Regions from separate parts of the Brevibacterium sp. LAARM3_SD1 genome, predicted to be linked through region 1. Evidence: predicted binding sites of a transcription regulator. Region 1 holds the regulator's gene; the other holds the start of a gene.
The links. The regulator HspR, encoded in region 1, represses chaperone genes until heat shock. The targets are predictions, from matches to a motif close to AAGTTGAGTCNNNNNGACTCAACTT.
Positions count from the first base shown of each region.

Region 2: a site for HspR is predicted at 4,794-4,818, ahead of clpB (ATP-dependent chaperone ClpB). Genes of this name have one in related genera too.

Region 1 is NZ_JBNFOL010000006.1:13,864-21,256, reverse strand. It holds gene ureB (urease subunit beta) at 1-144, opposite strand, end outside; gene AC2W7L_RS04915 (urease subunit gamma) at 157-459, opposite strand; gene AC2W7L_RS04910 (purine-cytosine permease family protein) at 478-2,166, opposite strand; gene AC2W7L_RS04905 (heat shock protein transcriptional repressor HspR) at 2,381-2,818, opposite strand; partial or broken gene AC2W7L_RS04900 (DnaJ C-terminal domain-containing protein) at 2,833-3,848, opposite strand; gene AC2W7L_RS04895 (nucleotide exchange factor GrpE) at 4,030-4,695, opposite strand; gene dnaK (molecular chaperone DnaK) at 4,695-6,557, opposite strand; gene AC2W7L_RS04885 (TnsA-like heteromeric transposase endonuclease subunit) at 6,954-7,331, shown strand.
Region 2 is NZ_JBNFOL010000008.1:91,311-98,703, forward strand. It holds gene AC2W7L_RS06800 (DUF5819 family protein) at 1-703, shown strand, start outside; gene AC2W7L_RS06805 (hypothetical protein) at 693-815, shown strand; gene AC2W7L_RS06810 (HTTM domain-containing protein) at 812-1,900, shown strand; gene clpB (ATP-dependent chaperone ClpB) at 2,127-4,733, opposite strand; gene AC2W7L_RS06820 (Na+/H+ antiporter) at 4,934-6,511, opposite strand; gene AC2W7L_RS06825 (enoyl-CoA hydratase) at 6,620-7,393, shown strand, end outside.

The sequences.
Region 1 (7,393 bases):
GTGGGAGCCGATCTGGATCGGTCGGTCTCCTGTGTTCTCCATCGTCAGCGTCGTCGTATCGTCCGGGTTCGAACGCACATTGAGTTCGCGCTCTCCCGGTCGGACCCGCACGGCTCCCGGCCCGCGGTCGCGTGTTCCTGCCACTTGTTCGGTCCTTCAGTCGATGGGGTTGTGGATGGTCACGAGCTTGCGCCCGTCGGGAAAGGTCGCCTCGACCTGGACGTCGGTGAGCATGTCAGCGACGTCATCGAGCACGTCCTCGCGGGTGAGGACGTCACGACCGGTGGTCATGAGCTCCTCGACGCTTGCCCCTTCCCTGGCGCGTTCGATGGCCCAGGTGCTCAGCAGCGCAACAGTCTCCGGGTAATTGAGGGCGATGCCCCGTTCATGGCGGTCCCTGGCGACCAGTCCCGCCACGGACAGGAGGAGCTTCTCGGCGTCGGCCGGTGTGAAATGCATGGTCTCTGTGTGGTTCCTTCAGTCCTCCGCGCGTTCACGCGGGTGATCGGCGGGCAGGATGTGCTCGCCGAGGCGGTCGGTCGAGAGTGCGAGTGAGCTGAGGTAGAGACGCTCCCCGTTCTCTCCCGTCTTCGCCGAAGCGATCATGTCGGGACGTTCGAACTCCATCTCGGTCACATGGCAGCGCAGGGTCTCGCCCGAGGGGTTGCCGTGCTCGTCGAACATCGGCAGGTCGATTCCGTCGTCCGTCCGACGCAGGTAGTACCTGCCGCGGGTGATGATCGCCATGAGCGGGGTCGCGACGATCGCGATGCCGACGGCGAACAGGGGTGAGAACGGTTGGACCGTCGCCCCGAACGCCCCGAAGTAGATGGCGATGGAGATACCGCCGGCGAGCACCAGTGAGACGATTCCGACCGGGTTCCAGTCGTAGAGCATGCCGCGCCGGAACTCGGGGATCTTCGGGGAGAGCTTCAGCAGATACTTGTTGATGGCGATGTCCGCGGCGACGACGCAGATCCACGACATCGCGAGGTTCGCGTAGAAGCTGAGGATCGCGTTGAGGAAGTCGAACATATTCAACTCCATCAGCGCCAGCGCGATGAGCAGGTTGACGATGAGGAAGGTGATCCGCCCGGGATAGCGCTTCGTGATCCGGGTGTAGGAGTTCGTCCATGCCAGCGACCCCGAGTAGGCGTTGGTGACATTGATCTTCACCTGGGAGATGACGACGAGCACCACGGCGAGGAAGAGAGCCAGCCATTGCGGCATCATCTGCTGATAGGTGGCGAGGAACTGCTGGACGGGTTCGTTCGCGAAGCTCACGGCGCCGGGAACGTTGGCGATGAGGTAGACCGCGAGGAACATGCCGATGATCTGCTTCGTGGCCCCGAAGATCACCCAACCGGGCCCCGCGAGGATGACGGCGGCCCACCAGCTCCGCCGGTTCTCGGGGGTGCGCGGCGGCATGAAACGCAGGTAGTCGATCTGTTCGGCGATCTGGGCGATGAGCGAGAGGCAGACTCCGGCGGCGAGCATGACCGAGGCGAAGTTCGCCCCTTCGCCCTCCTCGCCGGTGTAGGCGAAGAAGTCGGCGACCGATTCCGGCTGCCAGGCGATGAGGTAGCCGACGGGGATGACCATGAGCAGCAGCCACAGCGGGGTCGTGGAGACCTGCAGCTTGGCGAGGACCTTCATGCCGTAGATGACCAGCGGGAAGATGAGCACGGTGGACACGAGGTAGCCGATCGGCCGGGGAATGCCGAGGCCGAGGTAGAGTCCCTGAGCCATGATCGAACCTTCGAGGGCAAAGAAGATGAAGGTGAAGGTCGCGAAGATGACGTTGGTGATGACGGACCCGTAGTAGCCGAAGCCCGACCCGCGGGTGATGAGATCGAGGTCGAGGTTGTAGCGGGCGGCGTAGAACGCCAGCGGCCATCCGGTGAGGAAGATGATGAGGGCCGCGACGAGGATGCCGAGGATGCCGTTCGCCGTGCCGTGGGCGATGCCGATGTTTGCACCGATCGAGAAGTCGGCGAGGTAGGCGATGCCGCCCAGCGCACTCGTCGCGACGACCCCCGGCGCCCATTTCCGGTACGACCTGGGGGCGAAGCGGAGCGTGTAGTCCTCGAGGCTCTCAGAGGCGGCGAGCTTTGCTTCGTTCCGCGGCTCGGGAGGTGCTGTGGTCCTGCTCGGAGACAGTGTCATTGCGCGTTCCTGACGTGTGCGTCGGCCATGTCAACGACAATCATCGCAGTCGATTGTTTCCGCACATGTCGGTTCTGTTTCGGGCAGATGTCGGCAGGGGACATTGTGGGCACCGGATCGGTGCCCAATGATCATTCAGCGCAGATAGAGAAGGGCGCGAACCCCACGCGGGTTCGCGCCCTTCTCTATCATCGCCGTCCCAGCAGGAACCGGGTCAGCGCCGCCGGTACCGGTTGTAGAGGACCAGAGCGCCGGGTTCGGGCCGCCCTTGCGGACGGCGGCCGCGAGCGATCGACACGACATCGCCGGCGGTGCCGGCGGCGAAGACACGCGCATCGCGTTCCTTCGCGGCCTGCTGCGCCCTGATCTCGTCCTCGAGCTCCTCATTGCGGTGCCTGAGCGCGTCCACCTGGTTCTGCAGGTCGATGATCTTCTTGATCCCGACGAGGTTGACTCCCTCGTCCTGCGACAGCTGCTGGATCATCCGCAGCTTGGCGATGTCCTTCCCGGAATACCTCCGACCTCTCCCTGCCGTGCGTTCGGGGGTGACGAGGCCGAGTCGGTCATACTGTCGCAGGGTCTGCGGGTGCATTCCGGCGAGATCCGCCGCCACCGAGATGACATACACCGCCGCACTCGACGAAATGTGCATCGTTCATCACCACCTCAACTGGCCTTGGCTTTGTCCAGCAAGCCGGCGCGTGGATCCTCACCTTCGGTGGCGGCCTTGAACGACTCGACTGCCTGCTTGGCTTCCTTGGACAGATTCTTCGGCACCACGATCTCGACTGTCGCCAGCAGATCGCCGGAGCCCTTCTTCGTCTTCACACCTTTGCCCCGCACGCGCAGGGTCCGTCCCGAGGGTGTCCCCGGTGCGACCTTGACCTTGACGGGCATTCCGCCCAGGGTCGGCACCTTGACCTCAGCGCCGAGGGCCGCCTCGTCGAAGCTGATCGGCAGATCCATCCGCAGGTTGTCACCATCGCGGGTGAAGACCGGGTGCGGACTCACGTGCACGGTGAGGATGACATCACCGGGCTCGCCGCCGTTGGGGCTGGTCTTGCCCTTGCCGGCCAGGCGGATCTTCTGCCCGTCCTTGACCCGATCGGGGTGCGCACGGTCAGCGGCTTCCCGCCTGGCATGTTCAGCTTCACCGAGGCGCCGTCGATGGCTTCGGTGAACGACAGCGTCGTGCTCGACTTGATGTCGCCGCCCTTGACCGGAGGCTGGTAGCCGCCGTATCCGCCGCCACCGCCGAAACCTCCGCCGAATCCGCCGAGCAGATCCGCCAGGTCCGGGGGAACGTCTCCCCCGCCGCCGTAGGTCGTGCGGGTCCGCGTACGTCCGCCGCCTCCGAAGAGGTCGGAGAACACGTCGTCGAATCCGCCGCCGGCAGCCCCGCCGGGTCCGCCGGAACCTGCGCTGAACCTGGCACCGCCGCCCATGGCGCGGACCTGATCGTACTGGGCCCGGGACTCCTTGTCGGAGAGCACCTGGTGGGCCTGGCCGATCTCCTTGAACTTCTCCTCGGCCTTCTCATCACCGGGGTTGGCGTCCGGGTGATACTTGCGCGCGAGCTTGCGATAGGCCTTCTTGATCTCGGCATCGGAAGCATCCTTGGAGACGCCGAGGGTTTTGTAGAAGTCCTTGTCGAACCAATCATTCTGAGGTCCGGTATTCACCTGGCACCTCCTTTCCTTCCAATCAATCCTGTCATCAGGGTATTCACTTGTCCTCTCACAATCCGCATCCCCGGGGCAACGCCCCGAAGATCCGGACCGCCGCCGAGGCGGTTCCCCGGCCCCGTACGTCGGTGAACCGGCGTACGGGATGGGTGGCCGCCTCGGCGATCATGGTCGCTGCTCAGTCCTCCGGCTGCTGGACACCGACGCGGGCGGCGCGGATGATGCGCTCCCCGATCCGGTAGCCCGGCTGCATGACCAGGAAGAGCGTCGGATTCTCGACCTCATCCGAAGGCTGCTGCATGAGCGCCTCGTGGATGTTCGGGTCGAATTCGTCGCCGACCTCTCCGTACTGTTCGACGCCGATCTTGTTCAGCGATTCGACGAGCTTGTTCACATGGGTCTCGAAAGGCCCGGTGACATCGCCGTTGTCGCGAGCGAGCTTGACCTCGTCGAGCACGGGGATCAGGGCCTCGACGACCTTGATCGTGCCGCCGAGTGCCGCACGCTCACGTTCGCGGTCGGCGCGCATCCGGTAGGCCGCATATTCGGCGTTGATGCGCTTGAGGTCGGCCAGGTATCCCGCTGCCTCCGAACCCGGTTCGGGCTCGGCCTCCGGCTCGATGTCCTCGAGACCCGAGGCGTCGGACGGGATGTCCACACCGAGGTCGCTGGCATCGGCCTGTTCGGCGTTCGGGTCCGCGGTCGGCTCCTCGCCGGCCCCGGCCGAGGCCGACTGGGCGTCGGCCTCGGGACGGACCTCACCGGTGTTCGGATCGACCCGGCGCTTGTCACTGAAGGTGAAGCCTGGCTCCTCGGACGACTTGTCGTTGCCCTCGGCAGTCATTACTTCTTCTCCTCATCCTCTTCGTCGACAACTTCTGCGTCGACGACATCGTCGTCGGCGCTTGCATCGGCTGCGCCCTCACCGGCAGCTTCGGCGCCTTCGGCACCGCCCTGCTGGCTGTAGATGGCTTCGCCGATCTTCTGCTGGTTCTCCACGAGCTTGTCGTAGGCGCTCTTCACGGCGTCGTCGTCTTCACCCTTGAGGGCTTCCTTGACGGCGTCGACGTCGCCCTGCATCTCGGTCTTGAGCTCTTCCGGCAGCTTGTCGGCATTGTCGGTCAGCAGCTTCTCGGTCTGGTAGGCGAGGTTCTCCGCGTTGTTGCGGACGTCGGCAGCCTCACGGCGCTTCTTGTCCTCTTCAGCGTGCTCCTCGGCCTCGCGGACCATGCGGTCGATGTCTTCCTTCGGCAGTGCGGAACCGCCGGTGATCGTCATCGACTGCTCGGTGCCGGTGCCCTTGTCGGTGGCCGACACGTGGACGATGCCGTTGGCGTCGATGTCGAAGGCGACCTCGATCTGCGGCACACCGCGCGGAGCCGGAGCGATGCCGGTCAGCTCGAAGGTGCCGAGGTTCTTGTTGTCGCGAGTGAACTCACGCTCACCCTGGAAGACCTGGATCGACACGGAGGGCTGGTTGTCCTCAGCGGTGGTGAAAGTCTCCGAACGCTTGGTCGGGATCGGGGTGTTGCGCTCGATGAGCTTGGTCATCACGCCGCCCTTGGTCTCGAGTCCGAGCGAGAGCGGGGTGACGTCGATGAGCAGGACGTCCTTGCGCTCACCCACGAGGACACCGGCCTGGACGGCGGCGCCGATGGCGACGACCTCATCGGGGTTGACGCCCTTGTTGGGCTCCTTGCCTCCGGTGAGTTCGGTGACGACGGCGGAGACGCCGGGCATACGGGTCGAACCGCCGACGAGGACGACGTGGTCGATGTCGCTGACGGAGACGCCGGCGTCCTTCATGACTGCGTGGAACGGAGCCTTGGTGCGCTCGAGGAGGTCCTTGGTCAGGTCCTCGAACTTCGCACGGGTGAGAGTCTCATCCAGGTGGATGGGTCCGTTCTCGCTCATCGACAGGTACTGCAGCGAGATGTTCGTGCTGGTGGCCGAGGACAGTTCCTTCTTGGCCTGCTCAGCGGCTTCCTTGAGGCGCTGCAGAGCGGTGGCATCCTTGGTCAGGTCCACGCCGTAGTTGTTCTTGACCTGCTCGACCAGCCAGTCGACGATGCGCTGATCCCAGTCGTCACCGCCGAGGCGGTTGTCACCGGAGGTCGCACGGACCTGAATGGTGGAGAAGTCGTCTTCGTCCTTGCCGACTTCCAGCAGGGAGACGTCGAAGGTACCGCCACCGAGGTCGAAGACGAGGATGAGTTCGTCTTCCTTGCCGCGCTCGAGGCCGTAGGCCAGAGCGGCAGCGGTGGGCTCGTTGATGATGCGCGAGACGTTGAGGCCGGCGATCTCACCGGCGTCCTTGGTGGCCTGGCGCTCAGCATCGTTGAAGTATGCGGGAACGGTGATCACCGCGTCGGTGACCTTCTCCTGCAGGTATTCCTCGGCGTCGTGCTTGAGCTTCTGGAGGATGCGGGCCGAAACCTCGGGGGCCGTCATCTTCTTGCCGCCGATCTCGGTGGACCAATCGGTGCCCATGTGGCGCTTGACCGATGCGACTGTGTTCTTGATGTTCGTGACGGCCTGGCGCTTGGCGATCTCACCGACGAGGGAGTCGCCATTCTTGTTGACTGCGACGACGGACGGGGTTGTGCGACCGCCTTCCGCATTTGCGATGACCTTCGGGTCGCCGCCCTCGAGGACGGTGACGACGGAGTTCGTGGTTCCGAGGTCGATTCCGACTGCACGTGCCATAGTTTTCTCTCCTTACAGATCGTGAGTTCCTGCGACTCGAATGTGTGCGATCGGGCGGCTCCGGTTCTTGAGTCAGAACCACTCGACCGCACACATTGAGCCAACCGGACTCAAGTATTCTCTTCGAGGTTTCGACCGTCAAGTCGGCCTCATCAAAGTTGCGTACACCAGACTCAACTTTGCTGAGGATGGTTTTATTCCGGCGGGAGAGAAATTCTTTTCAGACGGCCGTGTAGGTTCTAGGTTTTCGTGTCGGAATCTCAATTTCGTGTCGGCAGCGTGCCGGAGTTCTCAATTTCATATCGGAGCGAGGAAGCTGGAGGCATGACAACGAAGACGTTGTTATAGCCGGAACTGATCTATCTCACCGAGGAGGGCACCTCGGTCACGACAACTGTGGGAACTGTAGATAAGACCCGGCTTTCGAAAGGTCTACCGGTCCGATCGCCCAGATCCCATGCACGTCAGCGTCACTACCCAGGCCCGTTCTGGCCTGCGACCACGGGCGGCCACGTACCGTACGAGAGCCGGTTGGAACTTGACCGACTGCGGGTGGCTGACTTCGATTCCCGGGCTGCCTGGATCATCGGCCAACCAATGAGCGGCCGCGACGGTGAAGCGGTTCGTCGGCACGTCCCTGATCTCCTGCTGACTGGATCAGATGGTCGATTGACCGCAGTCGATGTGAAACCAGCCGAATTCGTCAGTCGACCAAAAGTCGCGGCAGTATTCGCATGGACACGGCAGATCTGCGAAACGGCAGGATGGCGATAAGAAATGTGGTCCGGTGACGACACCGCTGCGGAACGCTCCAGTTCGTCAGCACCGGTTGGGGC
Region 2 (7,393 bases), on a different contig from region 1:
CTTCCATATCTTCGCCAGCTTCCTGTGGATCGCCCCTGCGTCGACGATGCGGGAGGTGATTCCCGGTGACCTGCTCTCCAAGTACATGATCCCGCTGTGGGGGCAGTCGTGGAGCGTGTTCGCCCCCGAACCGATCAATGGCGACTACTACTTCGACGTGCGCGCGGTGATCAAGACCGACAGCGGCGAAGAGATCACCCAGTGGGTCCGGGCCACCGATGTCGAGCTCGACCACTCGACCTACAAGCTCTTCCCGCCGCGGTCGGCGGGACTGGGTGTCGGAGTGGCCTCGGACATCAAGGGGTCCTGGGAAGAGCTGCCCGACGATCAGAAGGCGATCGTCAAACTCGACTACTTCAAGGGCGATGATTCCGTCGACAGGCTGGAGACGAAGCTCAAGGAGTACGACGACCCGCAGAATGCGATTCCGGAGTACCTGGAGAGCGAACACCTGGCCACCGCGTATGCGACGCAGGTGGCGAAGGCCATCTGGGGCGACGACGTCCAGCGCGTCCAATACCAGGCCGCCCGTCAGAACGTCGTGCCCTTCGCCGAACGCAATGACAAAGACGCGAAGCGTCCGAACATCCAGCCCGTCCCCGTGGGGTGGCGCGCACTCGTCGTCGAAGAACATCAGTCTCAGGAGGAGTTCACGAAGTACTTCTGCGCCTCCGACGAAGTGAGGTGCGTCGGTGAACAGTGACGATACGACCCGCAAGGACGGGGACGACCGCAATGGTGAGGTCACGGACCACCGGACCGGCGCGGCCTCCTCGGCGGAGGAATCCGCACCCGAATTCGGCTCGTCCCGGTGACGACCCTCGTGCGGACGAAGCTCGCGCAGGGGTGGAACTGGCTCGAGGAGATGCTCACCGGCCGGTACCACGCGACGTACGGGCTGGCGGTGACGCGGATCCTCATCGGGTTGACCGGTCTCGGCCTCATCCTCACGAACTTCAACGCGCGGCACTACACCTTCGGTGTGGGATCGGCGTGGAATGGGGAGATCGCCGAACCCAAGAGCGACTTCCCGAACATCTGGCTCTTCTCCCTCTTCCATCGGGCGGTGACGACGCCGCCGCTGTTCACGGCGATGATGATCGGCCTTGCGCTGCTGGCGGTCGTCATCATCCTCGGGTGGCGCACTCGGATCATCCTGCCGATCTATCTCGTGCTGTGGGTGAGCTTCATCGAGCTCAACGACGGAGCCGGCGACCAGGGGGACAACGCCTACCGGATGTTCATGATCGCCCTGCTCTTCGCCGATACGACCCGTCGCTGGTCGCTTGACGCGAGGCGGCGGGCGCGGAATCCGGAGTTCCCTGACAACGACGGCGGGCAGTGGCGCTGGGCGCTCATCATGGCCAACAATCTTGCGATCGTCGTGCTCGCATTCCAGGTGTGCGCGATCTACATGTCCGGCGGTCTGTACAAAGCCGGTGGCGAAGCCTGGCAGCACGGATTCGCCGTGTACAACCCGCTGCACACTCAGCAGTTCGGCACATGGCCGGTGCTGTCGGACCTGATGACGGCGTGGGGACCGATGGTCGTGGCGATCTCGTGGGGATCGATCCTCTTCCAGTGCGCTTTCCCGTTCATGCTCTTCAACCGCTACACCCGCATCATCGCGCTGCTGGGCATCCTGTCCTTCCACCTCGGCATCGCGCTGCTCATGGGCCTGCCGTGGTTCTCGCTGACGATGATCGCCGTCGATGCGATCTTCATCCGCGACCGTTCGTTCGCGAAGGTCAGCGCCTACCTGCGGCATTGGTGGGCATCATCGGCGCCGCGGTCGACCGGCGTGGCCGCGGGCGGTTCCGCTGGTGGCGGCTCGGGTGCTGCCAAGGGCGGGTCTGCGAAGACTCGTACGCGGTCGTCCGCAGGCTCTCGCGGCAAGTAACCGTCGCGCATAGCGCTCAGCAACCGGCAGTTGCTGAAATGGGACACCCTGCTCTGAAATGCTCACCGAAGAGAGTGAGCATTTCAGAGCAGGGTGTCCCATTTCTGTGCTATGCCGCGCTGCGGTCAGCGAAACAGCCCAGTTTGAGTTGAATAGCCCATGTTCAAACAGGTGCTATTCAACTCAAACTGGGCTGAATCCGCGCAGCACGCCCCGGCGGTGAGGCTTACCGCTTGGGTCGCAGCTCCAGGCCGGTGGCCTCCGGGTCCTCGGGCAGGTCGACGACCACGGTATCTCCGTCGACGATGTCGCCGGCGAGCAGGGCGCGGGCCAGCTTGTCGCCGATCTCGCGCTGGACCAGCCTGCGCAGCGGCCGGGCACCGAACGCCGGATCGTAGCCTTCGAGGGCCAACCAGTCCTCGGCACCCTGAGTGACCTCGAGCGAGATCCGGCGGTCGGAAAGCCTGCGCGACATGTGGGAGATCTGCAGATCGACGATCGACGCGAGCTCGGTCTGGCTGAGTGCGTCGAAGAGCACGATGTCGTCGAGCCGGTTGAGGAACTCGGGCTTGAACGTCGAATGCACGACATCGAGCACCTTGGACCTCTGCTCCTCGGTCGACAGGTTCGTGTCGACGAGGAACTGCGAACCGAGGTTCGAAGTCAGGATCAGGATGGTGTTCCTGAAATCGACCGTACGGCCCTGACCATCGGTGAGGCGGCCGTCATCGAGGACCTGCAGCAGGATGTCGAACACGGACGGGTGCGCCTTCTCCACTTCGTCGAGCAGGACGACGGAGTACGGACGACGGCGGACCGCCTCGGTGAGTTGGCCGCCCTCGTCGTATCCGACGTAGCCCGGAGGGGCACCGACGAGGCGGGACACGGTGTGCTTCTCACCGTATTCGCTCATATCGATCCTGATCAGGGCCTTCTCGTCGTCGAAGAGGAAGTCCGCAAGCGACTTCGCCAGCTCCGTCTTGCCGACGCCCGTCGGTCCGAGGAACAGGAACGAACCGGTCGGACGATCCGGGTCGGCCACGCCGGCCCGCGAACGGCGAATGGCATCGGAGACCGCGGCGACGGCGCTCTTCTGCCCGATGAGACGTTCACCGAGGATGCCCTCCGCGCCGAGCAGCTTCTCGACCTCGCCCTGGACGAGGCGTCCGGCGGGGATGCCCGTCCACGAGGAGACCACCTCGGCGATATCGCTGCTCGAGACCTTGTCCGAGACCATCGGATCCGAGGTCTGACCGGCGTCGGCCTGAGCCTCTGCTGCTTCGGCCTCGGCGATCTCCTTCTGCACGGCGGGGATCTCGCCGTAGAGCAGACGGGATGCGGTCTCGAGGTCCGTGTCGCGCTGAGCCTTCTCGGCGGCCGAACGCAGCTCGTCGAGCTTCGTCTTCAGCTCACCGACCCGGTTGAGGCCGGCACGCTGGGACTCCCAGGTCGCCTCGAGCCCGCGCAGCTCCTCCTCCTTGTCGGCGAGATCGGCACGCAGGGCGCTCAACCGCTCGATCGACGCGGAGTCGGTCTCCTTCGCCAGCGCCATGTCCTCCATCTTCAGACGGTCGACGGCACGGCGGAGCTCATCGATCTCGACCGGAGCCGAATCGATCTCCATCCGCAGGCGGGAAGCCGCCTCGTCGACGAGGTCGATGGCCTTGTCCGGCAGCTGTCGGCCGGTGATGTACCGGTTCGACATCGTCGCGGCAGCGACCAGGGCACCGTCGTTGATGGTGACCTTGTGGTGGGCTTCGTAGCGCTCCTTGAGCCCGCGCAGGATCGCGATCGTGTCCTCGACGCTGGGCTCGCCGACGAACACCTGCTGGAACCGCCGCTCCAGGGCAGGGTCCTTCTCGATGTTCTCGCGGTACTCGTCCAGCGTGGTGGCGCCGATCATCCGCAGCTCACCGCGGGCGAGCATCGGCTTGAGCATATTGCCCGCGTCCATCGAGGAGTCCCCGCCGGCACCGGCACCGACGATCGTGTGGAGCTCGTCGATGAAGGTGATGATCCGGCCGTCGGCGTTCTTGATCTCCTCGAGCACGGCCTTGAACCGCTCCTCGAACTCGCCGCGGTACTTCGCACCGGCGACCATGGCGGACAGGTCGAGGCTGATGAGCGTCTTGTCGCGCAGCGACTCGGGCACGTCACCAGCCACGATCCGCTGGGCCAGGCCTTCGACGACGGAGGTCTTGCCGACGCCGGGCTCACCGATGAGGACGGGGTTGTTCTTCGTCCTGCGGGAGAGCACCTGCACAACGCGGCGCACTTCCTTATCGCGACCGATCACCGGATCGAGCTTGCCCTCACGGGCGACGGCGGTGAGATCGATGCCGAACTTCTCCAGCGACTGCATCGTCTCCTCTGGGTTCTCCGAGGTGACCTTCTTCCCGGCGCGCAGTTCGGGCAGAGCCGCGAGCAGCGCGTCCCGGTTCGCCCCATTCGCACGCAGCGCCTCACCGGCGCCGTCCTGGCCGGCCGCGGCGGCCAGCAGCAGGTGCTCGGTGGAGACGAACTGATCGCCGAGAGCGGTCATCTCCTCCTGCGCCAGATTCATCATCTCCAGCCCGGCCCGGGACAGTCCGGGCTGGCTGACGGTGGAACCGCTGACGGTGGGGAATCTGCTGATCACGGATTCGATGGACCGCAGCACCGTCTGGGGGTCGGCACCGACCTTCGTCAGCAGGGTGGCGGCCAGCGAATCGGGCTGGCCGAGCAGGGCTGCGACGAGGTGGGCCGGTTCTATCTGGTTGTTCTTCCGGGCGACGACATCGTTGACGGCGGTCTGCAGCGCCTCCCGGGATTTCGTTGTCATCTGTGCGTCCATGCGCATCTCCTTCATGAAATTCTGTGCTGATTACAGCTCTCGAAAGGATCAACACCAACAAAGTTGAGTCTATTCCACTCAACCCTGGATTTCGAAGGGAAAATTCGCCGAGGCGACCGACCCGGAATCGCCCGAGCGGTACCCCGCCAGCCCCGCCCAGTTCTCACCGAAACCTCGCCCGCCTGAAACCTCGCCCGTCCCTACCTCGTGATGACCGACTGGAGGTCGAAGCGGTGGAGCACGCGGTCGGCGATCTCCGGATCGGTGCCGCGTTCGCGCCGGGCCTTGAGCACCTCGGCGCGCGCGGACTGCATGGCCTTCTTCTGCACGGCCAGCACCTGCTCCCGGTGTTCCTTGAACGCCATCGCCTGCTCCGAGCTCGCCTGGTCATCGGTGGTTCCGCTGAGCTGATCGTGCAGGACTTTGAACCTCGCCCGCAGGGGTTCGATGACGTCGTCGGGCAGACTGTCATCGTTCTTGATCTCGCGCATCGCAGCCTTGTAGGCACGCAGAGCGATGTCCCTGGTCGCCTGATGTTCCTTCTCCGCCTCGTCGTCGATGCCGAGGAGAGCGACGACGGTCGGAAAGCTCAGGCCCGCCAGCACCAGAGTGAGCAGCAGGACCACCGCGGCCGCGACGACGACATAGGACCGGCCGGGGAACGGAGCACCGGAACTCGTCGTGGCCGGGATCGACAGCGCCAAGGCGACCGTGGCGAGGCCGCGCATCCCGCCCCAGGTCATCAGCGTGGCGTCGCGGACGCTCAAAGGCGCGGCATCCGGATCCTCCCCGCGTCTCTTGCGTTCGATGACAGTGCCGAGCACCAGCCAGACGAAACGGACGGCGACGACCACGACGGCGATGAGGACACCGACGAGGATCGCTCGCCCGAGGTCGGCGTGTTCGGATTCGACGATGAGACGCAGATCGAGGCCGATGAGTCCGAAGGCGATACCGGTGATGAGCATCTCGAGGACCTGCCACGTCGAGTTCTGCGTCACCCGCTCCGCGGAGTTCCCCTCGACATCGCGGCGCCGCACTTCGAGAGCGGCCACGACGACGGCGATGACCCCGCTGGCGTGGAAGTGCTCGGCCACGAGGTAGACGCCGAAGGGCAGGACGAGCATGAGGGAGGACCGAGCGATCGTGTGATCGATCTTCTCCATCACCCACCAGGCGGCGAATGACAGCACCAGGCCGACGATGATCGCCACGACGGCGGAGACGACGAACGACACGGCCAGGTCTGCGTAGTCCACCTCGGTGCCGGCCAATACCGCGGCCATCGCGGTCTGGAAGATGACCAGGGAGGCGGCATCGTTGAACAGGCCTTCGCTCTGCAGGGTCGACATGATGCGGCGGGGGATCGACACGGTGCTGGCCACGGCTTCGACAGCGACCGGGTCGGGTGGGGCGAGCATGGCGCCGAGCGCGATGGCCGCGGCGATGGTGATTCCGGGGATGAGGAAGACAGCGGACCCGGCGACGGCGGCCACGGTGACACCGACCAGGGCCACGGACATGCCGAGGATCGTGCGCCACCGGATCGCGAACAGCGCCCACGATGTCTTCTGTGCGGCGGCGAAGAGCAGGGGCGGCAGGAAGAGAGGGAGGACGAGCTCCGGATCGATGGCCACCTCGGCGAAGGTGGGGATGAACGCACCGGCGATGCCGATGAGGACCATGAGTGCCGGCCACGGAAGCTTGAGCTTCTGCCCCAATCCGACCACCACCGAGGTGGCGGCTCCGAATCCGATGATCATCAGCAGTGTGGTCATGCCAGTCCCTCCGAACCACTCCCACCGGGGCGGATATGTCCGGAGGCGGGTGGAAAATGTCGGCGCAGATTCCGCGCCGGGCCCGGTGACCTTTGGCAGAATGAGGCTATGTCGGAATCAATTGTATTCGCGCAGCTCGACGACGGAGTCGCGTCCGTGACGATCAACCGGTCGTCCACGCGCAACGCACTGTCGCTGACGGTCATGGAAGACCTCATCGACACCCTCACCGAGGTGGCCGACCGCACCGATGTGCGCGCGGTCATCCTCATCACCGCCGGTCCTGTCTTCAGCTCCGGTCATGACCTCACCGAGATCCGCGGGGCGGATCTGGAGACGCAGCAGACCACGTTCGACGCCTGTGCCCGACTGATGCAGCTCATCCAGACCATCCCGCAGCCGGTCATCGCGCAGGTGCAGGGTGTGGCCACGGCGGCCGGCTGCCAGCTGGTGGCGACCTGCGATCTGGCCGTTGCCGCCGAGTCCGCCAGATTCGCAACTCCGGGAGTGAAGATCGGTCTGTTCTGTTCGACTCCGATGGTGGCGCTCTCCCGTGCGGTGCCGGAGAAGCAGGCGATGCGGATGCTGCTGACCGGTGATTTCGTGACCGCCGAGGATGCGCTGAAGTTCGGTCTCGTCTCCGACGTCGTCGCCGACGCCGACCTCGAGTCCGCCACCTTGGAATTGGCTCTCAAAGTTGCGTCCGCCTCGTCGGCTACAGTTGCCGTAGGAAAGGCCGCGTTCTACGAACAGCGGGAACTGCCTGTGGCTGATGCCTATGCGCGGATGTCGCAGGTGATGGCGGACAACGCCGTCGCGGCCGATGCGCAGGAGGGGATCGACGCCTTCCTGACGAAAAGGGAGCCGCAGTGGCAGCACCGT